Regions from separate parts of the Mesorhizobium sp. LNHC232B00 genome, predicted to be linked through region 3. Evidence: riboswitches for the same ligand, from Rfam matches in the RefSeq annotation. Region 3 holds a riboswitch; each other region holds the start of a gene.
What was found. Region 3 has a riboswitch for thiamine pyrophosphate ahead of thiC (phosphomethylpyrimidine synthase ThiC). Riboswitches for the same ligand answer to the same signal wherever they lie in the genome.
Positions count from the first base shown of each region.

Region 1: another riboswitch for thiamine pyrophosphate. It lies ahead of thiB (thiamine ABC transporter substrate binding subunit); the one in region 3 lies ahead of thiC (phosphomethylpyrimidine synthase ThiC).
Region 2: another riboswitch for thiamine pyrophosphate. It lies ahead of X743_RS143300 (YkoF family thiamine/hydroxymethylpyrimidine-binding protein); the one in region 3 lies ahead of thiC (phosphomethylpyrimidine synthase ThiC).

Region 1 covers NZ_AYWP01000061.1:3,363-14,008, reverse strand. Annotated here, with positions in the region: gene X743_RS138075 (ABC-F family ATP-binding cassette domain-containing protein) at 1-1,795, opposite strand, end outside; gene X743_RS138080 (thiamine diphosphokinase) at 1,797-2,441, opposite strand; TPP riboswitch at 2,528-2,642, shown strand; gene thiB (thiamine ABC transporter substrate binding subunit) at 2,686-3,684, shown strand; gene thiP (thiamine/thiamine pyrophosphate ABC transporter permease) at 3,933-5,552, shown strand; gene thiQ (thiamine ABC transporter ATP-binding protein) at 5,545-6,342, shown strand; gene X743_RS138100 (M48 family metalloprotease) at 6,661-8,067, shown strand; gene X743_RS138105 (RNA polymerase factor sigma-32) at 8,083-8,946, opposite strand; gene X743_RS138110 (amino acid ABC transporter substrate-binding protein) at 9,269-10,042, shown strand; gene X743_RS138115 (amino acid ABC transporter permease) at 10,161-10,646, shown strand, end outside.
Region 2 covers NZ_AYWP01000030.1:65,837-76,482, reverse strand. Annotated here, with positions in the region: gene X743_RS143285 (hypothetical protein) at 1-62, shown strand, start outside; gene msrA (peptide-methionine (S)-S-oxide reductase MsrA) at 253-771, shown strand; gene X743_RS143295 (hypothetical protein) at 841-1,155, opposite strand; TPP riboswitch at 1,340-1,453, shown strand; gene X743_RS143300 (YkoF family thiamine/hydroxymethylpyrimidine-binding protein) at 1,444-2,052, shown strand; gene X743_RS143305 (ABC transporter permease) at 2,162-2,914, shown strand; gene X743_RS143310 (ABC transporter ATP-binding protein) at 2,911-3,678, shown strand; gene X743_RS143315 (ABC transporter substrate-binding protein) at 3,671-4,687, shown strand; gene X743_RS143320 (hypothetical protein) at 4,753-5,508, opposite strand; gene X743_RS143325 (tetratricopeptide repeat protein) at 5,554-9,672, opposite strand; gene X743_RS143330 (isoprenylcysteine carboxylmethyltransferase family protein) at 9,913-10,593, shown strand.
Region 3 covers NZ_AYWP01000036.1:34,166-44,811, forward strand. Annotated here, with positions in the region: gene X743_RS141630 (GntR family transcriptional regulator) at 1-274, opposite strand, end outside; gene hemA (5-aminolevulinate synthase) at 1,123-2,334, shown strand; gene X743_RS141620 (acetyl-CoA carboxylase biotin carboxylase subunit family protein) at 2,906-4,210, shown strand; TPP riboswitch at 4,434-4,550, shown strand; gene thiC (phosphomethylpyrimidine synthase ThiC) at 4,654-6,489, shown strand; gene thiO (glycine oxidase ThiO) at 6,486-7,487, shown strand; gene thiS (sulfur carrier protein ThiS) at 7,456-7,653, shown strand; gene X743_RS141600 (thiazole synthase) at 7,657-8,430, shown strand; gene X743_RS141595 (thiamine phosphate synthase) at 8,427-9,032, shown strand; gene X743_RS141590 (hydroxymethylpyrimidine/phosphomethylpyrimidine kinase) at 9,023-9,784, shown strand; gene X743_RS141585 (hypothetical protein) at 9,806-9,979, opposite strand; gene X743_RS141580 (hypothetical protein) at 10,122-10,457, shown strand; gene X743_RS141575 (hypothetical protein) at 10,476-10,646, opposite strand, start outside.

The DNA.
Region 1 (10,646 bases), on a different contig from region 3:
TCTCCAGTTCCAGCCACTCTTCCTCGAGCGCCGCCAGCGTCGCACGCTCCTTGTCGAGGGCGGCGATGGTCTTCTGGAACGAGGTGGGATCGCGCTCGTAATAAGCCGGGTCGGCGATGTTGTTTTCCAATCGCGAGATCGACGCGGTCACCGCCTCGATCTTCTTGGGGAGCGATTCCAGCGCGAATTTCTGCTTGAACGACAGTTTCTTCGCCGGCCCTTTTGGCGCTGCCGGCTCGCTCCTGGCCTGGGCCGGCGTATCGCCGACCTCCGCCTTGGCGCGCGCCTTGCGGTCGTCGAGCCTGGTGCCGCCGCGCTGTGCCAGCATGTCGGAATAGCCACCGGCATATTCGACCCAGCGGCCGCCGCCGTCAGGCGCGATGATGCTGGTGACGGTGCGGTCGAGGAAATCGCGGTCGTGGCTGACCAGGATGACGGTGCCGGCAAAACCGGCGACCAGTTCCTGCAGGAGTTCCAGCGTCTCCATGTCGAGATCGTTGGTCGGCTCGTCGAGCACCAGGAGGTTCGCCGGCCGCGCCAGCACGCGCGCCAGGATCAGCCGCGCCCGTTCGCCGCCGGACAGTTCGCGCACCGGCGTGCGCGCCTGTTCCGGCTTGAACAGGAAATCCTTCATGTAGGAGACGACATGGCGCTGCTCGCCATTGATGACGAGGTTTTCGCCGCGCCCGTCGGTGAGATATTGCGCCAGGGTCTCCTGCGGGTCGACCGCCTCGCGCTTCTGGTCGAGCGTGGCGATTTCGAGATTGGTGCCGAGCCGGACCGAGCCTGCATCGGGCGCCAGTTCGCCGGTCAGCATCTTCAAAAGCGTCGTCTTGCCGGCGCCGTTCGGCCCAACGAGGCCGACGCGGTCGCCGCGCTGGATGCGGGTCGAGAACCCCTTGACGACGGTGAGATCGCCAAAACTCTTCTCGATGTTCTTGGCTTCGATCACCAGCTTGCCGGATTCGGCGGCGTCGCTGGCCACCATGGTCGCCGAACCCTCGGCGCCGCGATGGCCGCGAAAATTCTTGCGCATGGTCTGCAGCTCGCCGAGGCGGCGCATGTTGCGCTTGCGCCGCGCCGTCACGCCATAGCGCAGCCAGTGCTCCTCGCGCACGATCTGGCGGCCGAGCTTGTGCTGCTCGCGCTCTTCCTCTTCCAGCACCTGATCGCGCCACTCCTCGAAATGGCCAAAACCCTTGTCGAGCCTGCGGGTCTGGCCGCGGTCAAGCCAGATGGTGGCGCGCGAGACGCGTTCGAGGAAACGGCGGTCGTGCGAGATGACGATAAGTGCCGACGAGGTGCGGACAAGCTCTTCTTCCAGCCACTCGATGACCGACAGGTCGAGATGGTTGGTCGGCTCATCAAGCAGCAGGATGTCAGGTTCCGGCGCCATGACGCGGGCAAGGGCAGCGCGCCTGGCCTCGCCGCCGGACAGATCGTTCGGCCGCTCCTCGCCCGACAGGCCGAGATGCTCCATCAGATAGCTGGCGCGGTAGGGATCATCGGCGGGGCCGAGGCCTGCCTCGACATAGGCGCGGACCGTCGCGAAGCCTTCCATGTCGGGCATCTGCGGCAGATAGCGCACGGTCGCCGAAGGCTGGCGGAACACCTCGCCGTCCTGGGGTTCGATCAGGCCGGCGGCGATCTTGAGCAACGTCGACTTGCCCGAGCCGTTGCGGCCGACCAACGCGATCTTGTCGCCGGCCGAAGCGGTCAAGGCGGCGCCATCGAGCAGCGGCGTGCCGCCGAAGGTCAGTTTTATCCCGTCGAGATTGAGAAGAGGCGGGGCCATGTCAGCTTTCGGGCAAGGGATAGGGATGAGCGAGCAGCAGCGCGCGGCCATGGCCGAGCGCGATTTCGAGGCCGCCCCTGACCTCGTTGGAGATGGTCAGCGATGAACCGAAGGCCACCTCGACATGGTTCAGCGGCCATTTGGCGCCGGTGACGGTCAGGCCGGCAAGGTCTGAAAAGCCGAGGATCGAAAACAGCGTGCCGTCGGCATAGTCGAAGCCTGTCTTTCTCAACAGCAAGGGTACGCCTTCCTGGGCGCCGCTGGTCAGCACCACTCCGGTGCCGGTCTCGGCCAGCCGCAGGGCGAGCGACAGATGCAGGAAAGCATGGTCGGCCCGTTTGCCGCCGAAAGCGCCTGCCAGCACCAGGCGGGTCGCGCCGCGCGCGAGCGCGGCGGCGATCGCCAGTTCGCCATCGGTCTTGTCCTTCTCCGGCGGAAAGGTTTGGCGGGGCACGGCGGCCAGATCGTCAGGCAGATTGGCCGGCACCGAATCGAAATCACCCACCCAGAGTTCCGGGACAAGGCCGAGCAGCTGCGCATGGCTCATGCCGGCGTCGGCGGCGATCACGCGGCAGCCTTCGATCTGGCGGTCGAGCCGCGGCGTGCGGATGAGATCGCCGCCAAGCAGGATGGTGAATGTGCTCATATCGTGTGGCCCTTACCAGCCCGACACGCGAAACGGAAGGCGGCAAACTCCACTTGCGCGGTTCATTGGCCCGGCCTATGTGTCGAAACGCTCTAACGGGGTGCCGGACGCGATCTTCGCGGACCGGCTGAGAGGCAGTCTCGCCAACCCGCTGAACCTGATCCGGTTTGTACCGGCGGAGGGATTAGACGTTTCGGACAGTCCGACGCCTCAATTCCTTTCAACTCGAACGAAGGAGGCGCCGATGCGCACGCTTTTATACTCTCTTGTCTCGGCAGCGGTTCTGGCGCTGTCCGGGCCGGCCTTGGCCAAGGACAAGCTCACCGTCTACACCTATGAAAGCTTCACCGCCGATTGGGGTCCAGGCCCCGTGGTGAAGAAGGAATTCGAGGCCGAATGCGGCTGCGATGTCGAGTTCGTCTCGGTCGCCGACGGCGTGGCGCTGCTCAATCGCGTCAAGCTCGAAGGGGCCTCGACCAAGGCCGATATCGTGCTCGGCCTCGACACCAATCTCACCGCCGACGCCAAGGCCACCGGCCTGTTCGTGCCGCATGGCGCGGTCAGCGACGTCGATGTGCCGGGCGGCTGGAGCGACGATACTTTTGTCCCCTTCGACTATGGCTATTTCGCCGTCGTCTATGACACGCAGAAGCTGAAGACACCGCCCAAGAGCCTGAAGGAACTGGTCGAGGGCAGTGCCGACGACAAGATCGTCATCCAGGATCCGCGCACCTCGACGCCCGGCCTCGGCCTGATTTTGTGGGTCAAGTCGGTCTATGGCGACAAGGCGCCGGAGGCCTGGGCCAAGCTCAAGGCGAAGGTGCTGACGGTGACGCCGGGCTGGAGCGAGGCCTACGGCCTGTTCACCAAGGGCGAGGCGCCGATGGTGCTGTCCTACACCACGTCGCCGGCCTATCACATGATCGCCGAGAACAGCGAGCGCTACCAGGCGGCGTCCTTCGAGGAGGGCGAATACCTGCAGATCGAGGTCGCCGGCATCACCACCACGGGCGCCAAGAACCCGCTGGCTGCAAAGTTCATGGCCTTCATGACCAGCCCGAAATTCCAGGACGCCATCCCCGAGACCAACTGGATGTTCCCTGCCGGCAAGACCGACAAGCCGCTCAACCCGGCCTTCGACAAACTGGTCAAGCCGACCAAGACCTTGCTGTTCAACCCCGAGGAGGTCGCCGCCAACCGCAAAGCCTGGGTGGACGAATGGCTTTCGGTGATGAGCAAGTAGGGTTGAGGCAAACCGAGCGAAGATGATTGCTCTACGGCGCCCCCCTCTGTCCTGCCGGACATCTCCCCCACAACGGGGGAGATCGAACGTCATCGGTGATTTCGCAAATCGCCGACGCTGCAGATATAAGCTAAGCGCGGAAACTGCCAATCTCCCCCCAAGTGGGGGAGATGTCCGGCAGGACAGAGGGGGGCGCCGTAGAGCACAATCCTTTGTAAGTGCCGCGACGCGAAGACAGGCGGTCCAGCGTGCAACGCGCGTCTGACCCCCGCGTCACCGCAGGCATCATCGGGCTCGCCGCGATCGCGCTGCTGATCGGTGGCGCGTTTGCCGGGCTGCTTGTCGAGGGCGCCCACGATCTCACGGGCGCTTGGGCGGCCTTCGATCCCTATCTGCTGCGCGTCGTGCGCTTCACGCTCTGGCAGGCCGCGCTCTCGACACTTCTGTCGGTCATGCCGGCGCTGTTCGTGGCGCGTGCGCTGTCGCGGCACCCGCGCTTCCCTGGCCGCGCCTTCATCCTGCAGCTCTTTGCCGTGCCGCTGGCGTTGCCGGCCATCGTCGCGGCGCTCGGGATCCTGGCGCTTTACGGCCGCGCCGGTTATTTCGCCGGCCTGTTCGGCGCGGTCGGCGGCCAGGGCTGGCCAGGCATTTACGGCCTGTCCGGCATCCTTATCGCCCATGTCTTCTTCAACCTGCCGCTCAGCACGCGGCTGTTCCTCGAGACGCTGCAGACCATTCCTGCCGACCAGTGGCGGCTGGCGAGCCAGCTTGGCATGGGCGCGCGGCCGGCGTTCCGGCTGATCGAATGGCCGACGCTGCGCGCCGCCTTGCCCGGCGTCGCCGGGCTCGTCTTCATGCTCTGCATTACCTCCTTCACCATCGTGCTGACGCTCGGCGGCGGACCAGGCGCGACGACGCTGGAAGTCGGCATCTATCAGGCGCTGCGCTTCGATTTCGATCCCGCGCGGGCGGTCGCGCTGACGCTGCTGCAGATCGCCTTGACCTTTATCGTGGTGCTGACGCTGACGCGGCTTGGCGCCAATATCGTCGGCGACACCAACCTGCCGGTCGCACCGCGCCGTTATCTCTCCGTCAACCGGACCGAGACCTGGCTGAACGCGGCGCTCATCGTGCTGGCGCTGCTGTTCGTTGCCGGACCGATGGCGGCCACGGTGATCGCCGGGCTTGGCGCCGATCTCGGCCGGCTCGCCGAAGAGGCCGCAGTTCGGCAGGCGACGCTGACGAGTGCGGTGCTGGCCTTCCTGTCGGCGCTGCTTTCGGTGATGCTGTCGCTGGCCTTGACCATGGCGCGCCGAGCGCTGGCGCTGAACCGCCGCTCCGGGCCAAGGACGCTGCTCGAACACGCCACCGATACCGGCGCGGGGTTCGTCCTGGTCGTGCCGCCCATCGTCATCGGCGCCGGCTGGTTCCTGCTGCTGCGCCATGCCGGCGATGTCTTCGCCATCGCCCCGGTCATGGTCGTCACCGTCAATGCGGTGATGGCGATGCCTTTTGCGTTGCGCGCCGTCCGTCCCGCCTATGATGCGGGCAGCGAGCGTCACGAACGGCTCTGCGCGCAGCTCGGCATAGCGGGCTGGGCCAGGCTGCGGCTGGTCGACTGGCCGTCGCTGCGGCGGCCGCTCGCCACCGCCTTCGCCTTCGCCATGGCGCTGTCGCTTGGCGATCTCGGTGTCATCGCGCTGTTCGGCAGTGATTCCGTGCAGACATTGCCCTACCTTCTGCTGGCGCGCATGGGCAGCTACCGCACCGCGGATGCCGCCGGCCTGGCACTGTTGCTCGGCCTGGTTTGCCTGGCGCTGGTCCTGGCAGCGGACCGGCTGGGGAAAGGAATGGCCCGCGATGTCTGACGGGGCGATTGGCAGGAAAGACGGGGCGATTGGCAGGAAAGGTGTTCCGGTGCGGCTGGATAAGGTTTCGTTCAGCTATGGCGAGGCGCCGCTTGCCTTCGATGTCGCGTTCGCCGCAGCGGAAATCACCGCCATCATGGGGCCGAGCGGCTCGGGCAAATCGACGCTGCTCAACCTGGTCGCCGGGTTCGAGACGCCACGCTCCGGCCGTGTGCTGATCGGTGGGGCCGATGTCGGCGGCGCGCCTCCGGCGGCGCGGCCGGTGTCGATGGTGTTCCAGGAAAACAACCTTTTCGCTCATCTCAGCGTCGAGCAGAATGTCGGGCTCGGCCGCTCGCCGTCGCTGCGGCTGACCGAGGCCGACCGCGCGGCGATTGCCGACGCGCTTGCGCGGACCGGCCTTGCCGGCAAGGAACAACGCTTGCCGCGCGAACTCTCGGGCGGTGAGCGCCAGCGCGTCGCCCTGGCCCGCGTGCTGGTGCGCGATCGCCCGGTGCTGCTGCTCGACGAACCCTTCGCCTCGCTCGGGCCCGCTTTGCGCGACGACATGCTCGACCTGGTTGCCGGCGTCCATGCCGACCATGGCATGACGGTGCTGTTCGTCACGCACCAGCCGCAGGATGCGCGCCGCATCGGCCAGAATGTGGTGTTTCTGGACAATGGCGCCGTCGCGGCCACCGGCTCCGCCGACGATTTCTTTGCCGGGGCTGGTCCCGAGGCGTTCCGGCGCTATATCGGTGCCGGTGCTGGGGATGCCGTATCACGAGATATTGCCCGGAAGCGGACATAATTTACGGTCAAACCGGCTTCGGGCGAAGTGGCGCTTGCTTGCCATGGCAGACGTAGTGTGGCTAGGTCCGCCCTATTGGTCCGGCACAGGCCGTGATTTGCCTACAGCATCCGCCGCACGCCCCGAGGGACGTGTGACGGATGCTGTAGTAGTTTGTTTGCGCATGACAATTCCGAAGATCGCCCCCGATTTTCGCGGTCATGCGCCGGGACCCGAAAGGAAGCCGTTCTGGCGATCGGCGTTGACAGACCAAGATGGAACCCGCTGGCGCGCTTTCTGGCGCTGGCCGGTTTTGCCGTGGCGCTCGCAAGCTGCCAGATGTTCACACCTCCGGCAGTCCAGGAATCCGGCTTCCAGCCGTCCGACAGGCCGATCACGGTCGACAATGTCGGCGCCAACAACAAACTCGCCGAACTAGCCAAGGCGCAGCACCCGCGCATCCTGGCGACCTATGGCGGGGAATATTCCGATCCCAAGCTCGAGCGCATGGTCGCCAAGGTGGTCGGCAGCCTGACCGTGGTGTCGGCCAATCCGACCCAGACCTACCGCATCACCATCTTGAATTCGCCCAACGTCAACGCCTTCGCGCTGCCGGGCGGTTATCTCTACATCACGCGCGGCCTGCTGGCGCTGGCAAACGATTCGTCCGAACTCGCCGCGGTCATCGCGCACGAGATGGGCCACGTCACCGCCAACCACGGCCTGCAACGCCAGCAGCTGGAGGCCGAGGAAGGCCTGGCGACCAAGGTGGTCTCGGATGTGCTCGGCGACAGCCCGACCGCCAAGGCGGCACTGATCCGCGGCAAGCTCAGGCTGGCGCAGTTCTCGCGCAACCAGGAATTGGAAGCGGACGCCATCGGCATCAAGTCGATCGGCGAAGCCGGCTATGATCCATACGCCGCCGGCCGGTTCCTGCAGTCGATGTCGGCCTATACCGATTTCCGCTCGATCAGCGGTGCCACCGACGCCAGCCTCGACTTCCTGGCGACGCACCCCAACACGCCGCAGCGCATCGATCTGGCGCAGCGCCATGCCCGCCAGTTCGGCGCACCCGGCGTCGGCACGCGCGACCGCGATTCCTTCCTCGCCGGCATAGACGGCCTGCTCTACGGAGATACGCCGGAGGAAGGCTATGTGCGCGGCGAGACCTTCCTGCATCCGGGCCTCGGTGTGTCATTCACGGTGCCGGATGGCTTCATCATCGACAATTCCGCGGCAGCGGTGACGGCGACCGGGCCGGGTGACATAGCCATCCGCTTCGACGGCGTTTCGATCGACAAGAACCGCGCCTTGACCGACTACATCCGCAGCGGCTGGGTCGCCGGTCTCGACGACAGCACCGTCAAGCAGGAAACGATCAACGGCAACGAGGCGGCGACCGCGCATGCCGGCGCCGAAGGCTGGCAGTTCGACATCGCGGTGATCCGCGCCGGCGGCCAGGTCTACCGGCTGCTGACCGCGGCCCCCTCGGCCAGCACCTCGCTCGACACGGTGGCACGCTCGGTCAGCGGGTCGTTCCGTATCCTGAGCCCTGCTGAAAAAGCGGCCCTGAAGCCGCTGCACATCCGCGTGCTCACCGTGCAGCCGGGACAGACCATGGGCTCGCTCGCCGCGCAGATGGTGGGCGTCGACCGCAAGCTCGACCTGTTCCGCGTGCTCAATGCGCTGTCGCCGGGTGCCGCTGTTTCGGCCGGTGACAAGGTCAAGATCGTCACCGACAAGTAAGAGCCGGCTTCGCGATCAGGCGGCTGTCGCCAGGAACTCCGGATTCTGCTTCACCAGCGCGACCTTGAGCTTTTCCATGGCGCGGGCCTCGATCTGGCGTACGCGTTCCTTGGAAATGCCGAGCGTTTCGCCGAGTGCCTCAAGCGTCGCACCCTCGTCGCTGAGCCGGCGTTCCTCGATGATGCGCAGTTCGCGGGCGTTGAGGGCGGCGAGAGCCGCTTTCAGCCAGACGGAGCGGCGCGCGACATCGATGCGGTCGCTGACGACCTCATCGGGCAGCGGATCGTCCGAGACCAGGAAATCCATCCGCTCGGTGGCGCCCGCATCGTCGGCCAGCGGCACGTTGAGCGAGGAATCCGGAGCCGACAGCCGCGAATCCATCATCGCCACATCGGCTTCGGAAACACCAAGCGCAACCGACACTTCGCGATACAGGGTTTCGTTGGAGAGCGGCTCGGCGCCGTTTGCCAAGCGGGCACGCAAGCGCCTGAGATTGAAGAACAGAGCCTTTTGCGCGGAACTCGTGCCGCCGCGCACGATCGACCAATTGCGCAGGATGTAGTCCTGCATCGAGGCCCGGATCCACCATGTCGCATAGGTCGAGAACCGCACCTCGCGTTCGGGCTCGAAGCGCGCGGCGGCCTCGAGCAGGCCGACATGGCCTTCCTGGATCAGGTCGCCAAGCGGCAGGCCGTAATGGCGGAATTTGGAAGCCATGGAAATGACCAGCCGCATATGGGCGACGGTGATGCTGTGCAAAGCGTTCTGGTCGTTGTCTTCTTTCCAGAGCAGGGCCAGCCGATGCTCCTCGTCACGCTCCAGGTAGGGGGCCTTCATGGCCGCGCGGACCATGGTCCGTCCTGCCGTGTCTTCCATCATGAGGCACTCCCTGGCTCAGGCGATGCGAATAACGAACTGGCAGGGCGTCGGGTTGAAATCGCGGCGTCGTGCCCTAGAACAGCCAAAACTGCCATGCGCGAGAAAAGTTCCGCCCGCGCGGGCAGGCGAGCGGTATCATCCGGGCGATTTCGCAGCGGTTGCCTGGACCATCAGGATGCTGCGAATAAGTCTCCTTCGGAGAATGCGGTTTCAGAAATCCATCGTTTTTGAAATCTCGTTCCTTATTTTTTCGACCTGCATCTGTCATTTTCCAGCCCTCACAACATGCCGGGTTGCCGGCCAAGGACGGGATCACAGAAAAATGAAATGGCTCAAGTCGCTCATCATCGCCGGAACGCTGCAAGCCCTGGCTGTCGCATCGGGCCATGCCGGCGCCAATCTCGACCAGATCAAGCAGGCCGGGGTCATCAAGGTGGGCACGGAAGGCACTTACGCACCCTTCACCTATCATGACGCTTCCGGCGCGCTGGTCGGCTTCGATGTCGAAATCGCCAAGGCGATCGGCGACAAGCTCGGGGTGAAGGTCGAGTTCCTCGAGGGCAAGTGGGACGGACTGATCGCCGGCCTCGACGTCAACCGTTACGATGCCGTCATCAACGAAGTCGGCATCACCGACGCCCGCAAGGCCAAGTATGATTTCTCCGACCCCTACATCGCGTCCAAGGCGGTGCTGATCGTGCGCGGCGACAACACCGACATCAAGACCTTCGCCGATCTCAAGGGCAAGAAGTCGGCGCAGTCACTGACCTCGAATTTCGGCAAGCTGGCCGAGACGAACGGCGCCGAGCTGGTCGGCACCGATGGCTTCGACCAGTCGATCCAGCTGCTTTTGACCGGCCGTGCCGACGCCACCATCAACGACAGCCTGTCGTTCCTCGACTTCAAAAAGCACAAGCCCGACGCCAATGTGAAGATCGCCGCGCAAGAGGAAAACGCCGACTATTCCGGCGTCATCGTGCGCAAGGGCGATCCCGAGCTGGTCGCCGCGATCAACAAGGCGCTGGCCGACATCAAGGCGGATGGCACCTATCAGAAGATCGCCGACACCTATTTCGGCCAGGACGTTTCGAAGTAAGTTTTCCTGGGATGGGCCGGTTCCCGGCCCGTGCGATGCATCCAGCGGCGAGCCGTCTTTGACGGTTTGCCGCTTTTGTCGTGATATGGCTGACGTCTAGCATTCTGGAGGGTCTTTCGTGCCGCACTGGCTGCAACTGATGCTGGAGTCGCTGCCTTCGCTGCTGTGGGCCGCGCTGATCTTCACCGTGCCATTGACGCTGCTGTCCTTCGTGCTGGGCCTGACGGTCGGCCTGGGCGCGGCGCTCGGCCGGCTGTTCGGACCCAAGCCGCTGGTCGCGCTCGTGCGCTTCTATGTCTGGATATTTCGCGGCACGCCGCTCCTGGTGCAGCTGTTCCTGATCTTCTACGGCCTGCCATCGGTCGGCATATTGCTCGATGCCTTGACCGCGGCGCTGATCGGCTTCACGCTCAACATCGGCGCCTACACGTCGGAGATCATCCGCGCCGCCATCGGCTCGGTGCCGAAAGGCCAGTGGGAGGCCGCCTATTCGATCGGCATGACCTGGAGCCAGGCGATGCGGCGCACCATCCTGCCGCAGGCCGGCCGGGTCGCGGTGCCGCCGCTGTCCAACACCTTCATCTCGCTGGTCAAGGACACCTCG
Region 2 (10,646 bases), on a different contig from region 3:
TCCCGCCCGGCGCGCGCCTGCCGGTTGCTGTCGACGGCCCGACTGGACAACCGCACAGCTGAAGTCCACGATCCCGTTCCGCGTCGTGCTATTTCTTCGGTGCATGGCCGCACGCACTGCCGGCGCCGCGTTCGGGCGACTGGACGAAGTCGCCGACAATGCCCATTTATGGGAAATCCAATTTGTTGTCGTGCAATTCAAGACGGAACCGCGGTCCGTTTTTCCGTGAATTGCTTTTTGAGGAGAGGTGACATGGCGACTTCGACCGAACGCGCAGTGCTTGCCGGCGGCTGTTTCTGGGGCATGCAGGATCTGATACGGCGCTATCCCGGCGTCATCTCGACTCGTGTCGGCTACTCGGGCGGCGATGTGCCAAACGCCACCTATCGCAATCATGGCACGCACGCCGAGGCGATCGAGATCAATTTCGATCCGGCCGTGATTAGCTATCGGACGCTGCTGGAGCGTTTTTTCCAGATCCACGATCCGACGACACGCAACCGACAGGGCAACGATGTCGGGATGAGTTACCGTTCGGCGATCTACTATACCAGCGACGAGCAAAAGAACGTCGCACAAGACACCATCGCCGACGTGGATGCCTCTGGGCTGTGGCCCGGCAAGGTCGTCACCGAAGTCGCGCCGGCTGGTGCCTTCTGGGAGGCCGAGCCGGAGCATCAGGATTATCTGGAGAAATATCCCAACGGCTACACCTGCCATTTCGTCAGGCCAGGCTGGAAGCTGCCGGTTCGAGAAAAAGCGGTGCCATAGATTCAGCCATACGACAGGATTTCAGAAGCCGCGGAGCGAGCGCTCCGCGGCTTCTTCTCATTGCAAATCCTACTTGCCGCAATGGTTGTCGTTAACCGTCGGCGCTGTGGTGCCCGGCGACGTGCCATTGGCATCGGACTGCGCGCCCTGTGGATGGGCAGGGCAATTCCGATCCGCGTTGGAATTCATATCATCCAGCGTGCCAGTCGTGCTGTTGGTCACCGACGGGTCGACCGTGTTCGGCGAAGCTGGCGTATTAGGATCGACCGTGACCGACCTGCCGCTACCGGCTCCGTCGGTGCCGCTTGTGCCATTGCTCTGCGCCATGGCCGATGTCGCCAAGCCGATGGTGAGCGTCGAAGCTGCGAGGATTCTCATGAACATGGTTTGTCTCCATTTTCTGTGAACTCGTCGCGTAGCGACTGGTAGGACAACCGCTCGGTCTGGTGAAGGTTCCCGATAAATTCTCGCGCCGGCGGAGCCAACCGCTCCCGCTCTGGCGCAATGCTTTTGGCGCAGTTCGCTGAAAAAAACGGCTTCCCCAATCGGTCGAATGGTGCTTTAACGCGCCCATCCACAGGGGTGCTCCGTACGGTCGGGGCTGAGACGGGGGCGGCAAGCCCACAGACCCTAGAAGCTGATCTGGGTAATACCAGCGGAGCGAGGCGGGCTATGTTTTCAGGCGCACAGATTTCCCTATATCCCATGGCCGACGATTTCGTCGGCGTCATTTTGGGCGCGCTCGGTGCGCTCGATCCCTATCGTGACCGGCTCAGGATCGAGACCGACGACATCTCGACCTTGCTGGTCGGGCCGCCCGAAGTGCTGTTCCCGGCTCTGCGCGACCTGTTCGTGGAGGCCGCGCGCAGCGGCAAGCATTGCGTTTTGTCAGCCGCCATTTCGCGTGGCTGCCCAGGCGAGCCGGACGATCCGATCTGCCGCTCCGAGGCCTTCGGCGGGCCTGTCGGGCCGCTCGGCCCGCGCAAGGAAGCCGCCATCGCAGCCGTGCATGGCGCGGTCGCCACCGGCCAGCCGGCGGCGGCGCAATTCTCGCTTTATGTGATGGGTACCGGCGACCACATGGACGAGATCTATGGTTGCATCGATTTCTTGAAACAGTCCGGCGTCTACGATCGCTCCAAGAATTTCTGCACCAAACTGCGCGGCGATACGGGCGCGATCTTTTCGGCGCTCAACGAAGCTTTCTGCCGCTTCGGGCCGGGTGCCGGCCATGTAACCCTCGACGTCACGGTTTCCGCCAACAGCCCCACCGCTGTCTGAACCGCTCGCGCCGATGCGCGACCGTCAAGGTTGTCCTCTCGTGGTCTCATCGTCATTCAACCGGCCGCGTCACCTCGCGGGCATCCTCGCCAAGGCAGTGCCGGCCATAATGTCGGTCGGGCTGCTGCTCGTGGCCTGGGAACTCTACGCTACCTATTCCGGCATTAAGCCGACGACGCTGCCGGCGCCCTCACGTGTCTTTGAGCAGGCGATGCTCAATCGTGACGCGCTGGTCGACAACGCAGTTCCCACTATCCGCGCCACGCTCATCGGTTTCGTCTTTTCACTCAGCGCCGCTTTCGCGCTGTCGATGCTGGTCGACTTCTTCCAGCCGCTGCGGCGCGCGCTTTTTCCCGTCTTCATCGTCAGCCAGACCTTGCCGCTGGTTGCGATCGCGCCGCTGGTGGTGCTGTGGTTCGGCTTCGGGCTGGCGCCCAAGATCATGCTGGTGGCGCTGGTTACCTTCTTCCCGATGCTGGTGGCGCTGGTCGAGGGCTACGAGGCAACCGAGCCCGAGATCGGCCAGATGCTACGCGCCATGGGGGCAGGGCGCTGGCGCGTCTTCGTGCTGGCGCGGCTGCCTTCGGCGCTGCCATATTTCTTCGCTGGCCTGCGGATCTCCATCACCTATGCCGTCGTAGGCGCCATTTTCGCCGAATATGCGGGTGCCGCCAAAGGGCTGGGCATCTACATGCTCAACGCCAAGAACAATTTTCGCCCCGACCTGGTGCTGGCCGCCGTCGGCGTCAGCGCCGCGCTTACTCTCATCCTGTTCGGATTGACGGTGCTGCTGCAGCGCTTTGCCATGCCCTGGGAACGGGCCGCGGGCAAGCAAGCCGCGGCAAAGGCGGCGCGAAGATGAGCCGGCTTAATTTGCGACATGTGCGCAAGGCGTTTGGCGGGCTCGACGTGCTTGCCGACATTTCGCTCAACGTCGGTGCCGGCGAATTCGTCTCGATCCTCGGGCCTTCGGGCGCCGGCAAGTCGACGCTGTTCCAGCTTCTGACCGGCGCCGAACATGGCGAAGGCGAGATGTTGTTCGACGGCGCGCCGCTCGACGATCATGGCCGGCATTTTGCCTTCATGCCACAGCGCGATGCGTTGATGCCGTGGCGGCGCATCCTCGACAACGCGACACTCGGGCTCGAAGTGCAAGGCATCAAGCGCAAGGCAGCACGGGCGCGGGTCGCGCCGCTGTTCGCCGAATTCGGACTTGCCGGCTTCGAGCGGCATTTTCCGGCGCAGCTTTCGGGCGGCATGCGCCAGCGCGCGGCGCTGTTGCGCACCGTTGTGCAGGAGCGCGACATGCTTTTGCTCGACGAGCCTTTCGGCGCGCTCGACGCACTGACCCGCGCCGCCATGCAGCGCTGGCTCGAGCAGATGTGGCGGCACCATCGCTGGACGGCACTGCTCATCACCCACGATGTGCGCGAAGCCGTATACCTGTCCGACCGCATCTATGTGCTGTCGGCGCGCCCGGCCCGTGTGCTGCGCGAGATCAGGGTGCCGTTGCCGCGTCCGCGCGACCCGACCGGTGCCGCCGCGCGCCAGGCCATCGCACTCGAGGCCGAGATCCTCGACATTTTGCTTAACCCTCAACCCTCCAAAGGACATCAACATGACTGATCTGACGCGCCGGCAGGCCTTGCTGCTTACCCTCGCCAGCGGCCTTCCGCTAATCGCCGGACCGGGCCGCTCTTTCGCGGCGATGCAGAAAATCACCGTCGCTTTGGACTGGACGGTCAACACCAACCACATCGGGCTGTTCGTCGCCCGCGACAAAGGGTTTTATTCGGGCGCTGGCCTCGAGGTCGACATTCTGCCCTACAGCGATACCGGCGCCGGCACGCTGGTCGCCAACCGTGTCGCCGATTTCGGCATCAACGGCACCATCAGCCTGTTCACCCAGAAGACCGCCGGAGCTGACTTGAAAGCCGTCTACGCCGTGGTGCAATCCGAAACCGGCCGGCTGGTGTTCAATGCCGCGCGCAGCGACATCAAGAGCCCGAAGGACCTTGATGGCCTGACCTATGGCGGTTTCGGCAGCGCCTGGGAAAACGCGCTGATCTCGACCATCATCCGCCACGATGGCGGCAAGGGCAATTTCGAAACGGTGACGCTCGGCACCTCCGCCTACGAAGCCCTTGCCAACGGCACCGTCGACTTCACGCTGGAGGTTTTGACCTGGGAGGGCGTCGAGGCCGAACTCAAAGGCGTCCATCAGCGCAGCTTCGTCTATGCCGACTATGGCGTGCCCGACGAGCACACGACGCTGATCTCGTCGAGCGAGGCGTATCTGTCGGCGAACCCTAAGCTTGCGGAGGCCTTCATCGAGGCGACGCAGCGTGGCTACCGGTTCGCCGTCGAGCATCCCGATGAAGCGGCCGCGCTGCTCATCGCCGCCAACAAGGATGCGCTGATCAATCCGGCGCTGATCGAGGCCTCGCTGAAGGTGCTGATCGACGGGCACTATCTGCGCGCGGAAAACGGCGCCATCGGCACGATGGATCCGGCCAAGATGGATGCGATCGGCGACTATCTTTTCACTGCGGGCATTCTGCGCGACGCCGATGGCAAGGTTCTGACGCAACGCCCTGATTTCACGAAGTATTTCAGCAATTCAACTCTGGGCTAGGGGAGGCCAATCCGGCTCTCGGAACTGATGGGTCCTCATCAATCGCGCGGATGCGCAGACCTTGGCTAATTCCGGGCGATCTCATAGAGCAAAGTTGTTTTGACGTGCCGCCCGGGCTCGCCCTGCAGCGAAAGAGCGGATGTATATAGTTTCGCGACTGCCGGGCAGAGACCTTCGAATTCCGGGCTGACATTGGCTATGGCATTCATCTCGGTGGGAGTGCCGCCAGCGTTGATGAAAGCGTCGGCCAGCAGTGACCAGTCCTCATCGCTGGCTGAAGCGGCAGCCAGACCGCTCTTCTTCGCCGCGCCGAAGGCGTGGAACAGGGTGGCTCCGATCTTGTCCATGTCGGTCAGGAAGTCCTGATCCGGCATGCTGAGCGCGTCCGGCCCGTTGCGAAGGTAGTTGTTGCAAGTGATTGCGGTTTCCCGCGCCATGACATGGTTGAGCATGGCCAATTGTGCACGCAGCGCCTCGGCGGCATTGCCGTCTGGGGACGAAGACAGCAGGGATGCATATTTTTGCCTGAGGCTGGCGACCGCCATCCTGCTCGTGTTTCGCACTTGCTCCACGTTTCCAAGTCTGGCCACGGCAGTGATCTTTTCCACGACGGCGTCATAGTCGTCTGGAAACTCCTGCTGGATCGCCATGAATATCTGGCTTCCCTGGCTCTGAATCTGTTCGCTCACCTGAGCTGTGGTCAGGGTCTGCGGATCGGGCGAGCCCGCCACTGTCTGGTAGAGATATTTGCCGCCGGAAAAACCGAGCGCCCAAGGCAATATCTTTACCGCAACGAAAGACAAAGCGGCGACCGCCGTCACGCCCAAGCCTCTCCAACGCGCCATCGCCGACCCTCCCTAAACTGTCTATTTCGCGCCGAGGCTCAACGCTTTATTGCGGTCGGCCTCGGCACGCTTGTGGTTGCCCTTGGCGTCCCACGCCTTGCTGCGCACTTTGTAGGCGGTGGCGAAATCTGGTTTGAGCTTTATCGTCTGGCTCAAATCGGCGATGGCCCCGTCATAATCCGCCTTGCTGATCCGGATCACGCCCCGGCCCAAATAGGCGAAGGGGTTCTTGCGGTCGAGGCCGAGCGCCTTTTCGAAATCGCGCAGCGCTGCGGCGTCCTCATGTCTGCCCATCCATATGAGGCCCCGATCGGCATAGACCTTTGCGTCCCTGGTATTGAGACTGATGGCCTTGTCGTAGTCCGCAAGCGCACCGTCGTAATCTCCCTGGAAACCGAGATTCTGGCCGCGGTCGTAGTAGGTCTCGGCACGATTCGGATTGAACGCGATCGCCTGGCTGTAGTCAGCGACGGCATGAGCGTAGTCCCGCTTGGCCTCCCAGGCCATTGCTCGCGCCAGATAGGCGTCGTGGAACGCCGGAAAGAATGCAATCGCCTTGCCGTACAGGGCTATGGCGCCGTCATAGTCGTTCTTCTCATGCAGCGTCCAGCCCTTGCTGAACGCCTGCGCGGCTGGCGAAGCGCTGCTTGGCTTGGTCGGCGCCTCGCCAACGGCTTTGCCTGGCATTTTTGAGGCGTTCGCTTTCGCCGCCATGGCGATCTGGCGGCCCTTGCGGGCGAGGGCCAGCTTTGGATCGAGCTTCAGCGCCTGGTCGTAGTCGGCAATGGCCTGGTCGTACTCGCCCTTGGTGAACCAGATGCTGCCGCGCCCGAAATAAACCGGAGCATATTGCGGGTCGAGTTCGATCACGCGGCTGTAGTCCGCGACGGCACGATCCAGTTGGTTCTTTTTGCTCCAGGCGACGGCGCGACCGATGTAAGCGTCGACATAAGCGGGATAGAGTTCAATAACCTTGCCGTAGTCCGTGATGGCTGCGTCATATTTGCCTTTCGCGACAAGCGACGTACCGCGGCCGACATAGGCCGAGGCTTTCCTTGGGTCGAGCGCAATCGCCTTGCTATATTCGGCGATGGCGCGATCGAATTTGCCCTTATCGTAGAACGCATCGCCACGATCCATGAAGGCTTGGAGGTTCCTGGGATCGGAACCGACGGTGAGCGGCGCGGCGCCGCCTTTCTTCAAGGCGGCCACGGCCGCCTTGCGGACGACCGCGTAGTCCGGATTGCCCGGATAGAGTCTTATCGCCTGGTCGAAGTCGGCAATCGCGCCGCTGTAATCCTTGCTATCGGCCCGTTCTATGCCGCGCCCGTAGTAGCTGGGGGCATCCTTGGCATCGATCTCGATCGCCGCCGAATAGGCTGTGATCGCTCGCTGGGCATCGCCCTTCACGTGCCATGCCATGCCCATGCAGAAATAGGCATCCACCAGCTTCGGATCGAACGCGGCGGCCCGACCGCAATCGGCGAGGGCACCTTCGGCATCCTCGGTGGTGGCCTTGGCCATGCCTCGGCGAACATAAGCAGAGACCATATTTGGCAGGAGCTCGATCACGCGGTCATAGTCGTCAATCGCCCGATCATAGGCGCGCTTGTCGTTCCAGGCGTTGCCGCGGCCGAAATAGGCGAGGGGGCTGTCGGGGTCGAGCGCGATCGCCTTGCCATACGCGCTGATTGCCTGGTCATACTTGCCGGCATCCGACAGGCTGTCGCCGTGCCGTACCGCGGCCAGAACGCGCGGGTCGGTCGCCTGAATGAGCTTCGCCATCTCAGCGGTCGAAAGCTTGGCCTCGGGCTGGCTATCATTGTCGAGGTCCTGCGGGACCGCAGGTTCGGCGCCGGGTTGCAGCTCGGCTTTCGTCGCCACCGCTGCCCTGCGGCTGGCGAGATAGTCCGCATTGCCTGGATCAAGCTCGATCGCCTTGTCGAAATCGGCAATGGCGCCGTCATAGTCTTTCCTGCCGGCCCTCGCCATGCCGCGCCCGTAATAGCTCGCGTCATCCTTCGGATCGATCTCGAGCGCCGCCGAATAAGCGGCGACCGCGCCGGCAGCGTCGCCCTTCGCTTGCCATGCCATGCCCTTGCAGAAGTATGCGTCGCGCGCCTTTGCATCGAGTGTTGCAGCCCGGCTGCAATCGGCAAGCGCGCCCTCGGCATCGCTTGACGTAACCTTGGCGAGACCCCGGCGAAGATGCGCCGCGGCAAAATTGGGGGCGAGTTCGATGACCTTGTCGTAGTCTGCGATCGCCTGCTTGTAGGCGCGTTTGGCAGCCCAGGCCTTGCCGCGACCGAAATAGGCAAACCGGTCGTTCGGATCGAGCGAGATCACCTGGTTGTAGGCGCCGATCGCCTGATCGTACTTGCCCATGTCCAGGAAGGCATCGCCGCCAAGGACCGCTTCCAGGGTTTGCGGATCGGTCGCCTCCATGGCCCTCGCGGCCAGCGTGTCTTGTGTGGCCGTAATATTCGGAACGACGGCTCGCGGCTTCGGCTGTCGTGCATCCGGCGGTGGAGCCGACTTCCTCTCGTTGCCCGCAACCCGTTCACTGCAGCCTGCCGCCCATTTTGGATCGAGTTCGGCGGCGCGACGGCAATCCTCCGCCGCACCGGCCGTATCGCCCTTCAGTGTCCTGGCGGCGGCCCGGCTGAAATAAGTTTCAGCGCTCTCCGGATCGAGGCTGATCGCCTTGTCGAAATCGAGAAGTGCGCCTTCGACACTATACTTTGCAAGCCGCGTTTCGGCGCGTTCAAGCAAGGCTTTTGCGGCTGCCGGGTTTCTTGTCTCCGTGACAGGCAGCGGAGCTGTTTCGCCAGGTGCGCGTTGGCTGCAAGAGCCTGCGCGCTTCGGCTCGAGTTCGATGGCGCGCCGACAGTCGCTGGCGGCAATCGCGTGGTTTCCTTGCGACGCTTCGGCGAACGCCCGGTCGTAAAAAGCTTCGGCGTTGTAAGGATCCAGCTGGATCGCGAAGCTGAATGACTCTATCGCGCCTGCGACGTCGCCTTGCACCTGCTGCTCCAGCCCCCGTTCGAGGTTCCAGGCAACGAGTTCGGAGTGATCCTCTTTGGGATATAGTTGTAGCGGTTCGTACAGGGGGGATGCGCCAGGGTCGGGCGATTGTGACACAGCCGGCGCCTTCGTGCCGACCGGTCCTGTGTCACAAAGACCTGCCTTCTTCGGATCGAGTTCGATGGCCTTTCGGCAATCGGCGACTGCACCGACCGTGTCGCCGCTACGTGCCCGCGTGAGCGAACGGCCGAAGTAGGCGTCGGCGTCCGTCGGTTTGAGGGCGATCACCTTGTCGAAATCAGCGATGGCGCGGTCGTCGTCGCCGCTGTTGGTCAAGGCGACGGCTCTGTTGTAGTGGCCGTCGATGCTGGTGGAATCGAGCCCAACCGCCCGATCGGCGTCTGCGAAGGCGCGAGCCCAGTCGCCCTTGGCGATCCAGGCGGCACTGCGATTGGTATAGGCGTCCACGCTCTCGGGATCGAAGCCCGTGGCCGCGTCGAAATCGGCGATGGCAAGGTCGTAGTCGCCCCTGGAAGCGCGGGCTATGCCGCGGTTGACATACGCCTGGACATCCCGCGGATCGCTCCGGATCGCCTCGCCATATTCGGTGATCGCCCGGTCATGGTCGCCCTTTTGCTGCCAGACCACGCCAAGATTGTTATGCGCTTTGCCATAGTTCGGATCGGCCGCGATCGCCTGTTCGAAATCGATAATGGCCGCGTCGGTTTTGCCTTTGCGGAAGAAGGCCAGGCCACGGCTGTAGTAGGCATCGCTGGAGTCCGGCTCGAGACTGATGGTGACGTTGAAGTCAGCAATGGCGCGGTCGTTTTCCCCCTTGTTGTACCAGGCAGACCCGCGGTTGAAATAGGCGATAACGCGGTTCCGCGACGGCTCCGTCTTGTCCTCGGCAATCGGCGTGCAGGCGGCAATGAGTTGGTCGGCATCGACCTTGCCTTCGCTGAAGCAGACGGCGTAGTCCTTGCCGGCGGCGAGCGCGGCCGTGTTCAGTGCGAGAAAAGCGGCAAGGCCTGCCGGCCACCCTCGGCGCAAACCTCTCGCCAGCAAGCGCGATCCGATCGCGGCGGCGACCAGCCCCGCAGCCTTCCAGCTCACCATTTCACCGGTCCTCCCCCCGAAAACCTTTGATCGTTTCAATGACAATCGACTCATTGTTCTTTATTTGTTCCAAAAATGCAAGCATAAATTGCATACGGCTGAGACGATAGGCACTTCCTAGGGGCTCGCATGCCTTTCGGAAGCCCTATTTAGTGCCGATCTGAGCTTTTCGGTTAACGGCCCGGCAATGGTTGCGTGCAAAGGTCACCCGGAGGGATCATTGGGGTGCTTGGCTTGCTCATGTCTAAAAGTGAAACCCTTTCGAGCGCCAATGAGAGCGGGATTCTGTCCGCGGCACGAAAGAGCGAAAACCTGATCGACCTGCGCGAAGGCTTCTTTCGTGTGTGTGCGTTGGCCTTTGCTGGCATATTCGTCTACCGCGGCGTATCCCATCTCATCGAGGATCCGACCCGACTCAACATTGCGTTGCTGGCAATCTCCGAGGTGCTCACCTTCACATGGCTGATGCTGTCGCGGCGCCCGGTGACACGCGACTGGAACCCTCTCACCGTGATTGTCACCATGATTGCCAGTTTTGGCGCCGGCTTCATCACGCTGGAACCGGGAGCGGCCATCATTCCGGTGTATGTCGCAGCCCCGCTGCAGATACTGGCGGTGTCGTTTGTCATCTGGGGGAAAGCATCGCTGGGGCGTTCGTTTGCCTTGCTGCCCGGCAATCGCGGCGTGATGACCGGCGGTGCCTACCGCCTGGTGCGGCATCCAATCTATGCCGGCTACCTTGCCGGCCATATCCTGTTCCTGCTGTCGGCCTTTTCCTTCTACAATCTCGCCGTCTACGCCGTGATAACCTACCTTCAGCTTTATCGAATCCTGCGTGAAGAGGCCCTGCTGGCGGCGTTGCCGGAATACCGCGACTACATGAGCCGCGTGCGCTACAGGCTGTTCTACGGCATCGCCTGACAGTTCCCGCCCCAAGCGGAAGGCCAACTGGTTCGGACTGGTTGAGATCGCTT
Region 3 (10,646 bases):
CAAGTGCCACGCGGATCAGCTTGATCTGAATGTAGCGGGCGCGGCTGAGGTCTGGCACCGCGGCGAACCTGCCGGAGCGCAACTCGAGCGCCTGCTCGCTGACGAGCCGCAGACAGGCTTCGCGCACCGGCGTAATGCTGGTTCCGAGCTGCTCGGCAAGATCCTGCATAAGGAGACGATCGCCCGGCGCGAAATTGCCGATGATCAAGCCATCCCGCACCTTGCTGTAAATCCGCGCGGACAGGCTGCCCATCTCCTCGGGCTGCATCTTCATAGGGCCCATGGGACTCCCCTCGTCTCTGCTGCAGCTCTACGGAAATGTCGATTGACGCGTTTCACTACGTTTATAAGTTATAATTGCTGCCTATATTTTGTTATTCAGCGGCAGACAAGTACGTGTACGTTAATTGTCTGCAGCAAACATGTCCGTTTTCATAATTATTTGTGAAATTTTGTTTCATATAAAAAAAACAAGGAGACCCTTCTTTTCCGATTCTCACAATGTGACGACAGAAAAAGGCGCGATCTCATCTGCGTGGCATGAGTTGGTGTGCGGGAGATGATGACATCTGAAGGAGCCGGGAAGCTTACATGTCAATTTCCAGTCTGATGGGCAGAAATTTCCGATTCTGAGGCGACTCCGAACCGGCTGGACCGACGATGACGTCGGCACCGTCAAGATGATCCTGCAGGCCAGCAAGTCCAAACGCTGCGTATGGCGTTTGCAGAGCGTTTCGCCGCCGAAGGGCTTCAAGGGCTGTTGCGCGACAAGACGCGGCCCTCGCGCATTGCAGCTCTCGGACCCGAAAGCCCGCCGAGCGCAGCTCTGACAAGGCCGCGACAGGAATCGAACGACGACTGGCCAGAATTATGAAATCCCTTGCGACACTATGCAATTTCAGACATTTCAGTAACAAATAGATTTAACATTCTCTTCACTTGCACTTTGGGGCGCGTTACCCGAATTAGCTGGAGCGGCCGAAACCCCCGCAAGATCAAGCGCGTAGTCGAAATCCAATCTTGCTGGTGCTTGTCGAGGGATGCGACGGGATGGGCCGGCGCAGGTGCGCTGTGAAGCAGCACTGAGCGCGCCGAAAAACGGCTTCCCAACAGGAGATTGATTTGGATTATGTGCAGTATTTCGCCGGAAGAATCGAGCAACTCAAAGGCCGTGGCGGGTATCGTGAATTTGCCGATCTGGAGCGTCAGTCTGGCAACTTCCCAAAGGCCTGGCTCAATAGGCCCGACGGCCGAAAAGAGATAACCATTTGGTGCACTAATGATTATCTCGGTATGGGGCAGCACCCCAAAGTGCTATCGGCAATGAAGCGCGCCATCGATGCCAACGGCGCAGGATCGGGAGGATCCCGCAACATTGGTGGCACCAACCATTATCACGTGTTGCTCGAGCGGGAGCTTGCAGGTTTCCACAATAAGGAAGCAGGATTGATTTTTGTTTCCGGCTTCAGCTCAAACGATTCATCCTTGAGTACATTGGCATCTTTGATGCCGGACACAATTATTTTTTCTGACGAGCACAACCACGCTTCAATTATTAGTGGATGCCGCAACAGCCGGGCCGAAAAGCGCGTCTTCCGGCATAACGACGTTGCGCATTTGCGGGAGCTTCTGCGCAGTGTAAATCCTGCAAGACCCAAGATCATTGTTTTTGAATCGGTATATTCAATGGACGGTGACATTTCACCGATCAAAGATATCTGTGACATGGCGGACGAATTTGGCGCAATGACGTTTCTGGATGAAGTTCATGCATCTGGAATGTACGGTCCGAAAGGCGCCGGCATTGCCGCGGAACTTGGCATCATGGATCGTCCAACCATCATCGAAGGAACGCTAGGTAAGGCGTTCGGCTCGATGGGGGGTTATGTGACCGGACCTGCCTCCATTGTTGACAGCATACGAAGCTTCTCGATCGGTTTCATTTTCACCACGGCGCTTGCGCCAGCCCTAGCGGCTGGTGCGCTGGCAGCGCTGCGCCATCTTCGCGATTCAGATTCAGAACGAATTGATCTGCACCGGAAAACGAAACTTTTAGTCGGATTGCTGAAAGAGGCGGGCATCCCCGTCATGCCGACCCGAAGCCACATCATTCCTGTGCTTATTGGTGATCCATTCCGTTGCAAGGAAGCGTCCCGCCAGCTTCTAGATCAGCATGGAATATACGTTCAGCCAATTCTGGCGCCGAGTGTTCCGGTGGGAACCGAGCGGTTCAGGGTGACGGTTACGCCTGCCCATAGTACGACAGATATTCGAACGTTCGTCGATGCGCTCAGGCAGGTTCTGCAGCGGGACAATCTTGGCAAGGCTGCCTAATGTAAATGCTGGGAACGACAGGGCTAGCAGCCTCAGACCTGATTATATCAGCCGGGCTCGCCGAGGTGGAAGCGGCGGTCCGCGATCCGGTTCTGACGCCCGATCGCATCTTCGAATGTCATCGGAAAGCAGTTCCGTAACCCGCAATGACAGCTTTCGCGATCTTAAATGATGTGACTCCATGATTGAATGGGGCCGTTTGACGACTCGCTGCTTACACATCGGGCCGGTTCCAGATTCAGGGCTCACCATGAGCCGGTATGACCAGAGCGCATGTTCTTGTGCTGCGAGTTTGATGTGGCTTGGCGTGCCCTACCCGAGGGGTAGGTCACGCCCAGGCCCACGGGATCACACACCAACCCCAGCTAACCTGGTGTGAACGGAGCAAGCCTCCGACGCCGCCCTAATCAACAACGCTGCAACAGATCCTTCAAATCAATTTACAAGATTTTTACAACCGTCAGTCGTTGACAATGGTACGGCACCGCGAGTCTGAGGTCCGGCACGGCCATAAAAGTGACGCCGGTTACCCTCGGACCGCCGCCAGCACGCAACATCGGGATTAACAGCAATGGTAAGAAGAAGAGCGCTCATATTGGTCGAAGGCCATAGGGGTACTGGTCAGCTATACGTCCAAGCGGCTCAGTGTCTTGGTCTTCATCCAATTACTCTGACGGCTGATCCACCTCGGTACGACTATCTTTCGGCGGAAAACGTTGAGGCAATCCGTGTCGACACTGGCAATCTCGAAGCGTTGGTCCGCGAATGTTCGCGGCTGCGTGCTACCCACGACATTGCTGGCATTACTGGCTTTGCCGGGGACCATGAATCGATCTATGCGACAGTTGGCAAGCTTTGCCGGCATTTCGATCTACCGGGGCCGAACCCTGAATCGATTGAACGAAGCTGCGACAAATTCAAGCAACGCCAACTCCTCGCGCAGGCCGGCGTTCCAATACCGGCTTATCGGTTGGCAACGAATGCGGCGGAGGTAGAAAGCTCGGCTGCAGAGATCGGCCTGCCCGTGATTCTTAAGCCGGCAGTAGGCAGCGGCAGCATCGGTGTCCGATTGTGCCGCAGCCTCGAAGACGTAGCCGAACATACGACCTATCTATTGGGCGGAAAGCACATATGGCGGTCTACACCGAAAATACTCGTCGAAGAATTCGCACAGGGCCCGTTATATAGCATTAATGTTATGGGGAATGAGGTCGTTGCGATTTGCGCCAATGACTTTGGTCCCCTCCCCCATTTCGTCATACGTGAGGTGACATATCCGGCCCTGCTAACCGATCAGGAGCGTGAGCGCATCGCCGATGTTTCGCTGAGCTGTTTGCGGGCTCTCGGCCTTGGCTGGGGGCCAACTAACATTGAACTCCGGTGCACGAAACGCGGTCCAGTTGTCATTGAAGTCAATCCGCGTCTTAGTGGCGCGCCCGACCCTCAACTGGTCCAGTTAGCTTACGGTGTCGACCTCGTCACCGAGCACATCAAGCTTGTCATTGGCGAGGAATGGGATCTGCGCAAAAAGCATTCGCATACTGCGGCCGCGCGATTCCTGCTTCCTGATCAAGATGGCACCCTGGACTGGATTGGTGGCGACACTCAGGCAGCTGCTATATCAGGTGTGGCCGAGGTCAAATTGAATGTTGAACCCAAGACACCGATCGTCAGGAAGGGGGATTTCCGAGACTGGATTGGACATGTCATTGCCACTTCACCCAGCCGTGCTGAAACCGAGGGCGCCCTTCAGCGAGCGGTCGCCTTGATCGATTGGTCGATCACCCCTTTTCCGGCGACAATAGGAGGTGATCGAGAGCACGATGTTTGTGGGGCGTTCGGGCGGCCCACCAGTTCTGTTCCGATCAGGCATTGACGGCTTAAGATCCTTGAAACGCAGCAGTTCCGTCTACGTCAATGTCACATCAAGTTTGACGAGGCAAATGCAGCTTTGGCCACACCTGCCCTACCTCCCGCGGAACTTCTCCGCGACCCGTGGCGAGGCCGTCGGCCCAATTTGGGCCCAATTTGATTGCCGCCCACCGCCGCCGCAGGACGAACACGCGCTTGACAAGACAACCCCGGCCCGTTCAACTTGAGGCATTCACCAGGGGAGTCCCGGCAAGGGGCTGAGATACTGCTGGCTTTCGCGGCGCAGTGACCCGTTGAACCTGATCCAGTTCATACTGGCGTAGGGACGGTGCAAGCGCTCTGCGGGAGTTCACGCCCGAGGTCCTGTTTCGGCAGGTAGACAGAAGCGTCTTTTCATCCTTCCGGCACAGAACTGGGTCTCCAATGCATGAGCAAAGGAGCCTCAAGATGAATGCCCTCACCCCCGCCGTGTCGACGGGACCGCTGCCTGCTTCGCGTAAGATCCACAAGCCCGGTGCCATCCACCCGCAGATCAGGGTGCCGATGCGCGAAATCTCCGTCCATCCGACAGCCAGCGAACCGCCCGTCACCGTCTACGACCCGTCGGGCTCCTATACCGATCCGGCTGTCGAAACCAGCATCCAAAAAGGCCTGGCCCGGCTTCGCCACGAATGGATCTTGGCGCGCGGCGATGTCGAGGACTGTGACGGCCGCCACGTCCGGCCGGAGGACAACGGTTTCGCGACGGGCGAACGCCTGACGCCAGAATTTCCCATCCGCCACCGACCGCTCAGGGCCAAAGCAGGCAAGGCGGTGACGCAGCTTGCCTATGCACGCGCCGGCATCATCACACCCGAAATGGAGTTCGTCGCCATCCGCGAGAACCTTGGTCGCGAGATCCTGCACGGCAAGCTTGAGCGCGACGGCGAGGCTTTCGGCGCGATGCTGCCCGATTTCGTCACACCCGAATTCGTCCGCGACGAGGTGGCGCGCGGACGGGCGATCATTCCCGCCAACATCAACCATCCCGAGAGCGAGCCGATGATCATCGGTCGCAATTTTCTGGTCAAGATCAACGCCAACATCGGCAACTCCGCCGTCACATCGTCGATGGCCGAAGAGGTCGAAAAGATGGTCTGGGCGATTCGCTGGGGCGCCGATACGGTGATGGACCTGTCGACCGGCCGCAACATTCACAACATCCGGGACTGGATCGTGCGCAACGCACCGGTGCCGATCGGCACGGTGCCACTCTACCAGGCGCTCGAGAAGGTTGGCGGCATTGCCGAGGATCTGACCTGGGAGGTGTACCGCGACACGCTGATCGAACAGGCCGAGCAGGGCGTCGACTATTTCACCATCCACGCCGGCGTGCGGCTGCATTACATCCCGCTGACCGTCGACCGGGTCACCGGCATCGTCTCGCGCGGCGGGTCGATCATGGCAAAATGGTGCCTGCACCATCACCGGGAAAGCTTCCTCTACGAGCACTTCGCGGAGATCTGCGACATCGCCAGAGCCTATGACGTATCCTTCTCGCTCGGCGACGGCCTTCGTCCCGGCTCGATCGCCGATGCCAACGACGCGGCGCAGTTCGCCGAGTTGGAGACGCTCGGCGAGCTGACGCAGATCGCCTGGGCGAAGGATTGCCAGGTGATGATCGAGGGCCCCGGCCACGTGCCGATGCACAAGATCAAGGCGAACATGGACAAGCAGCTCGCTGTCTGCGGCGAAGCGCCCTTCTATACGCTTGGACCGCTGACAACCGACATCGCGCCGGGCTACGACCACATCACCTCAGGCATTGGGGCCGCCATGATAGGCTGGTTCGGCACCGCCATGCTCTGCTACGTCACGCCCAAGGAGCATCTCGGCCTTCCCGATCGCAACGACGTCAAGATCGGCGTGATCACCTACAAGATCGCCGCCCACGCCGCCGACCTGGCGAAGGGCCATCCGGCAGCGAAAGTCAGGGATGATGCGCTTTCCCGCGCGCGCTTCGAGTTCCGCTGGGAGGACCAGTTCAACCTGTCGCTCGATCCGGAAACGGCGCGGTCCTTCCACGACCAGACTTTGCCCAAGGAAGCGCACAAGGTGGCGCATTTCTGCTCGATGTGCGGACCGAAATTCTGCTCGATGCGTATCTCTCACGACATCCGTGCCGAGGCGCAGAAAGAGGGCATGGCGGCGATGGCGGCGAAATACCGCGAGGGCGGCGATCTCTACCTGCCGGCGGACGAGACCGGCGCGCCGCTCATACCTCAGCCACGTGAGCCATCATGAAGGTCTTGGTCAAAGGGGCCGGCGTTGCCGGCCTCACCGTCGCCTTCGAGTTCGCCGCACGCGGCGCGGTGGTTACCGTTGCCGAGACAAGGCCTGCCCTTGGCGGCAATGCGTCGTGGTTCGCCGGTGGCATGTTGGCGCCGTGGTGCGAGCGTGAAAGCGCCGAGCAGCCGGTGCTGGATCTCGGACGCGACGCCGCCGACTGGTGGGACGCCGCAACGCCCGGCTTGGTAGCACGACGGGGAACGCTGGTCTTGGCCGCGCCGCGCGATGCGGGCGAGCTCGACCGGTTCGCCAGCCGCACGACGGGCTATCGGCGCGTCGAGGAAGATGAAATTGCCTTGCTGGAGCCCGACTTAGCCGGCCGCTTCCGCCGCGGATTGCTCTTCCCCGACGAGGCTCACCTCGACCCACGCCCGGCGATGGCGGCACTTCATGACAAGCTTGCGACCATGGGTGTCAAATTCCACTTCGGCTGCGACGCCCGGCCTGTTTCGGGTTTCGCCCGTCAGATAGACTGTATGGGAATGGCAGCGGCCGATGACAGGCTGCGCGGTGTTCGCGGCGAAATGCTGATTCTTCGCACGCCTGATGTCTCGCTGTCGCGGCCGGTCCGTTTGCTTCATCTACGCTTTCCGCTTTATGCCGTGCCGCGCACCGATCACCGTTTCATGATCGGAGCGACGATGATTGAAAGCCAGAGCGCCGGACCGGTGACGGCGCGTTCCATGATGGAGCTGCTGGGTACCGCCTATGCCCTCCACCCGGCCTTTGGCGAGGCCGAGATCGTTGAAACCGGTGTCGGCGTCCGCCCAGCCTTTCCCGACAATTTGCCGCGCGTCGAAACGAACGGTGAAATCATCGCGATCAACGGCCTCTATCGTCACGGTTTTCTCCTGGCTCCCGCCATGGCGCGCCAGACTGCCGACCTGGTTTTCAGTCACGACAGAACGAAGGAGCTTGCTCATGAAACTGATGGTCAACGGCGAAGCGCATGAGGTTGCCGCCACAACGCTGGAGGCGCTGCTTGCCGCGCTTGACTATGAGGGCGATTGGCTGGCGACGGCCGTCAACAATGACCTCGTGCACAAATCCAACCGGGCGGAATTCCAGTTGAACGACGGCGACCGGATTGAAATCCTCTCGCCCATGCAGGGCGGCTAGGCCATGATCGAGCTTTATGGAGCCGAGCTTCCGTCGCGCCTGCTTCTTGGCACGGCTCAATATCCTTCGCCGGCCATCCTTGCCGATGCAGTCAGGGCTTCGGGCACGGCGGTGGTGACCGTCTCGTTGCGCCGAGAGATGGCAGGCGGCAGGGCCGGCGAAAAATTCTGGTCGTTGATCCGATCGCTCGGCGTCAGAATCCTGCCCAACACTGCTGGCTGCCACTCCGTCAAGGAAGCTGTCACGACCGCGAAGATGGCGCGCGAAGTCTTCGGTACGAACTGGGTCAAGCTCGAAGTGATCGGCAACCATGACACGCTGCAGCCGGATGTTTTCGGTCTGGTCGAAGCCGCCCGCATCCTGTGCGAGGACGGTTTTGCTGTATTCCCCTATACCACAGATGACCTTGTCGTCGCCGAGCGGCTGCTGGAGGCGGGCTGCAAGGTCTTGATGCCCTGGTGTGCACCGATCGGTTCCGCCCTCGGGCCGGTCAACATTCCGGCGCTGCGCTCGATGCGCACACATTTCCCTGAGGTACCTCTGATTGTGGATGCAGGGCTCGGGCGGCCGTCACACGCGGCGACTGTCATGGAACTCGGCTTTGATGCCGTTCTCCTGAACACCGCGGTTGCCAAGGCGGCCGATCCGGTCGGCATGGCGGGCGCGTTCGGCAAGGCGGTCGAGGCCGGTCGTGAAGCTTTCAGCTCGGGAATGCTCGAACCGCGCGACGTCGCCATGCCATCGACACCGACCATCGGCAGGGCAGTATTTTCATGAAGCTCGATCCCTTCTACCTGATCGTCGACAGCGCTGCCTGGATCGAAAGGCTGGTGCCGCTCGGCGTCAAGCTGGTGCAGCTGCGCATCAAGGATAGGGACGAGGCCACGCTGCGGACGGAAATCCGCCGCGCGAACGGCGTCTGCGCGGTCCATGGTTGCCAACTGATCGTCAACGACTATTGGCGCACGGCAATCGAGGAAGGCTGCGACTTCGTCCATCTCGGCCAAGAGGATTTGGCTGCGGCCGACCTGCTGGCGATCAAGTACGCCGGATTAAAGCTCGGGCTTTCCACGCACGATCATCTAGAACTGGAAACGGCCATCGCTGCCGAGCCCGACTATATCGCGCTCGGCCCCATCTATCCCACGGTCCTGAAGCAGATGAAATGGGCGCCGCAAGGGCTCGCGCGGATCAGCGCGTGGAAGCATCGGGTGGCGCCGATCCCATTGGTCGCCATCGGCGGCCTCAACCCCGACCGGCTCAACGGTGTCTTCGAGGCTGGTGCGGACAGCGCGGCGGTGCTCACCGACATCACGTTGAATGCCGATCCCGAAGCGCGCACGCGAGAATGGATCGAAAAGACAAAGCCATGGCGCTGAGGCGAGAACCGCATGTGCTCGTGGTCGGCGGTTCTGACTCCAGCGGTGGAGGCGGAATAGCACGCGATATCGAGACGATCTCTTCCATTGGCGTGCGCACCTGCCTTGCTGTCACCGCGCTAACGGTGCAGACGCACGATGCGGTCATGGAAATCCACTCTATGCAACCCGGTCTGGTGGCCGGTCAGATGCGTGCGGCGTTGCAGGCCAACAAGGTGGCGGCCATCAAGATCGGGATGCTCGCCACGGTGGAGATCGTCATTGCGGTTGCCGGAGTGCTGCGCGAAAATCCGCAGGTGCCGGCAGTGCTCGACCCGGTGCTGGCGTCGACGTCAGGCCGGGCGCTCCTGGAAGCCGGCGCCATCGCCGCCCTGAAATGCGATCTGATGCCATTTTGCCGTCTGGTCACCCCCAATCTCTTCGAGCTGGCACTCCTTGTTGGCTCGGAGCGGGCAGTGGATGAGGACGGCGTAGTGTGGCAAGGCCAAGAATTGCTGGCAGCCGGCGCGCGGGCTCTGCTGATCAAGGGCGGCCATGCATCGGGACCGCAATCAACCGATATTCTGTTGCGCCCCGATCACGAACCAGTCCGCTTTGACACGCCGCGTCTTGCCGCATCGATGCGCGGGACGGGCTGCATGCTGGCCAGCTCGATTGCGGCACATCTGGCGAAGGCGCAATCAATCGAGTACGCCGTGCGCCAGGGCAAGCTCTTTGTGTTAGAAAAGCTTCGGAAAACCCCAGCCGAATAGCCGTAGAGCCGGCTCAAGCGTTCAGCGGCTGACGCTGAAATGGAAGCCGTAGCCCTCCTGCCCTTTTTTCACAGGGCGTGTCGGGATGAGGCCGCTTTGCAGATCGGAATTCAGCGGCGCCAAGACAAGCTGCCCTGCCAGGCCGGGAAAGTCACGGGACTCTTCCTGCGGCGAAGCGCACTGCCAGTCAGGCATGGGGATGCACTTGTGCGGTCTTATGTAGCAAAGCACCAACATAGACCAAGCACGCGGCAGCTCGTTCCCCTAAAATCCGGGGATGCCAAGAGTTGCCCCTATCGTCAGATCGACCCGATACGAACACGCCATCAATACGCTGGTGACGAAGCGATCGGAGATTTCCGGCGCGATCCGGTTCAAGGGTGCGGACCTGGCTCACCAGCTACAGCACATAGACGCGGTGCTGCTCATCCTTGGCTACAAGGGCGATCCGTCGCTTATCGTGCCGCTGCGGCGCACGCCAAGCCGATTTCGAAAGGGTGAGCTTTACCGGCTGGTCTTGAAGTGCGAGGCGGAAGGCAGCGCATCCAATCGTGAAACCGCAACGCGCATCGTGCAGGCGAAGGGATGGGATGCCGCGCTGGTGAAGCCGCTCATGAACAACATCAAGACGGCTAAGGGTTGGCGACGGCGCAAGGCCAACGGCAGCGGATAGCAAAGGTAGCCCGAAAAATCACGCTACCTTTGCCAACTGGTTCAGATCATCCCAAATCGTCTTGGCGATGTTTTCGTGATGGTGCTTGTCAACCGCCTTGCCAACAATTGCCACCGGTATGTTGTGGTAGGTGGCGATCTTGACCAATGAGGTTTTATCGCCCTTCAAAAGCTCGCGATCATTCACCCT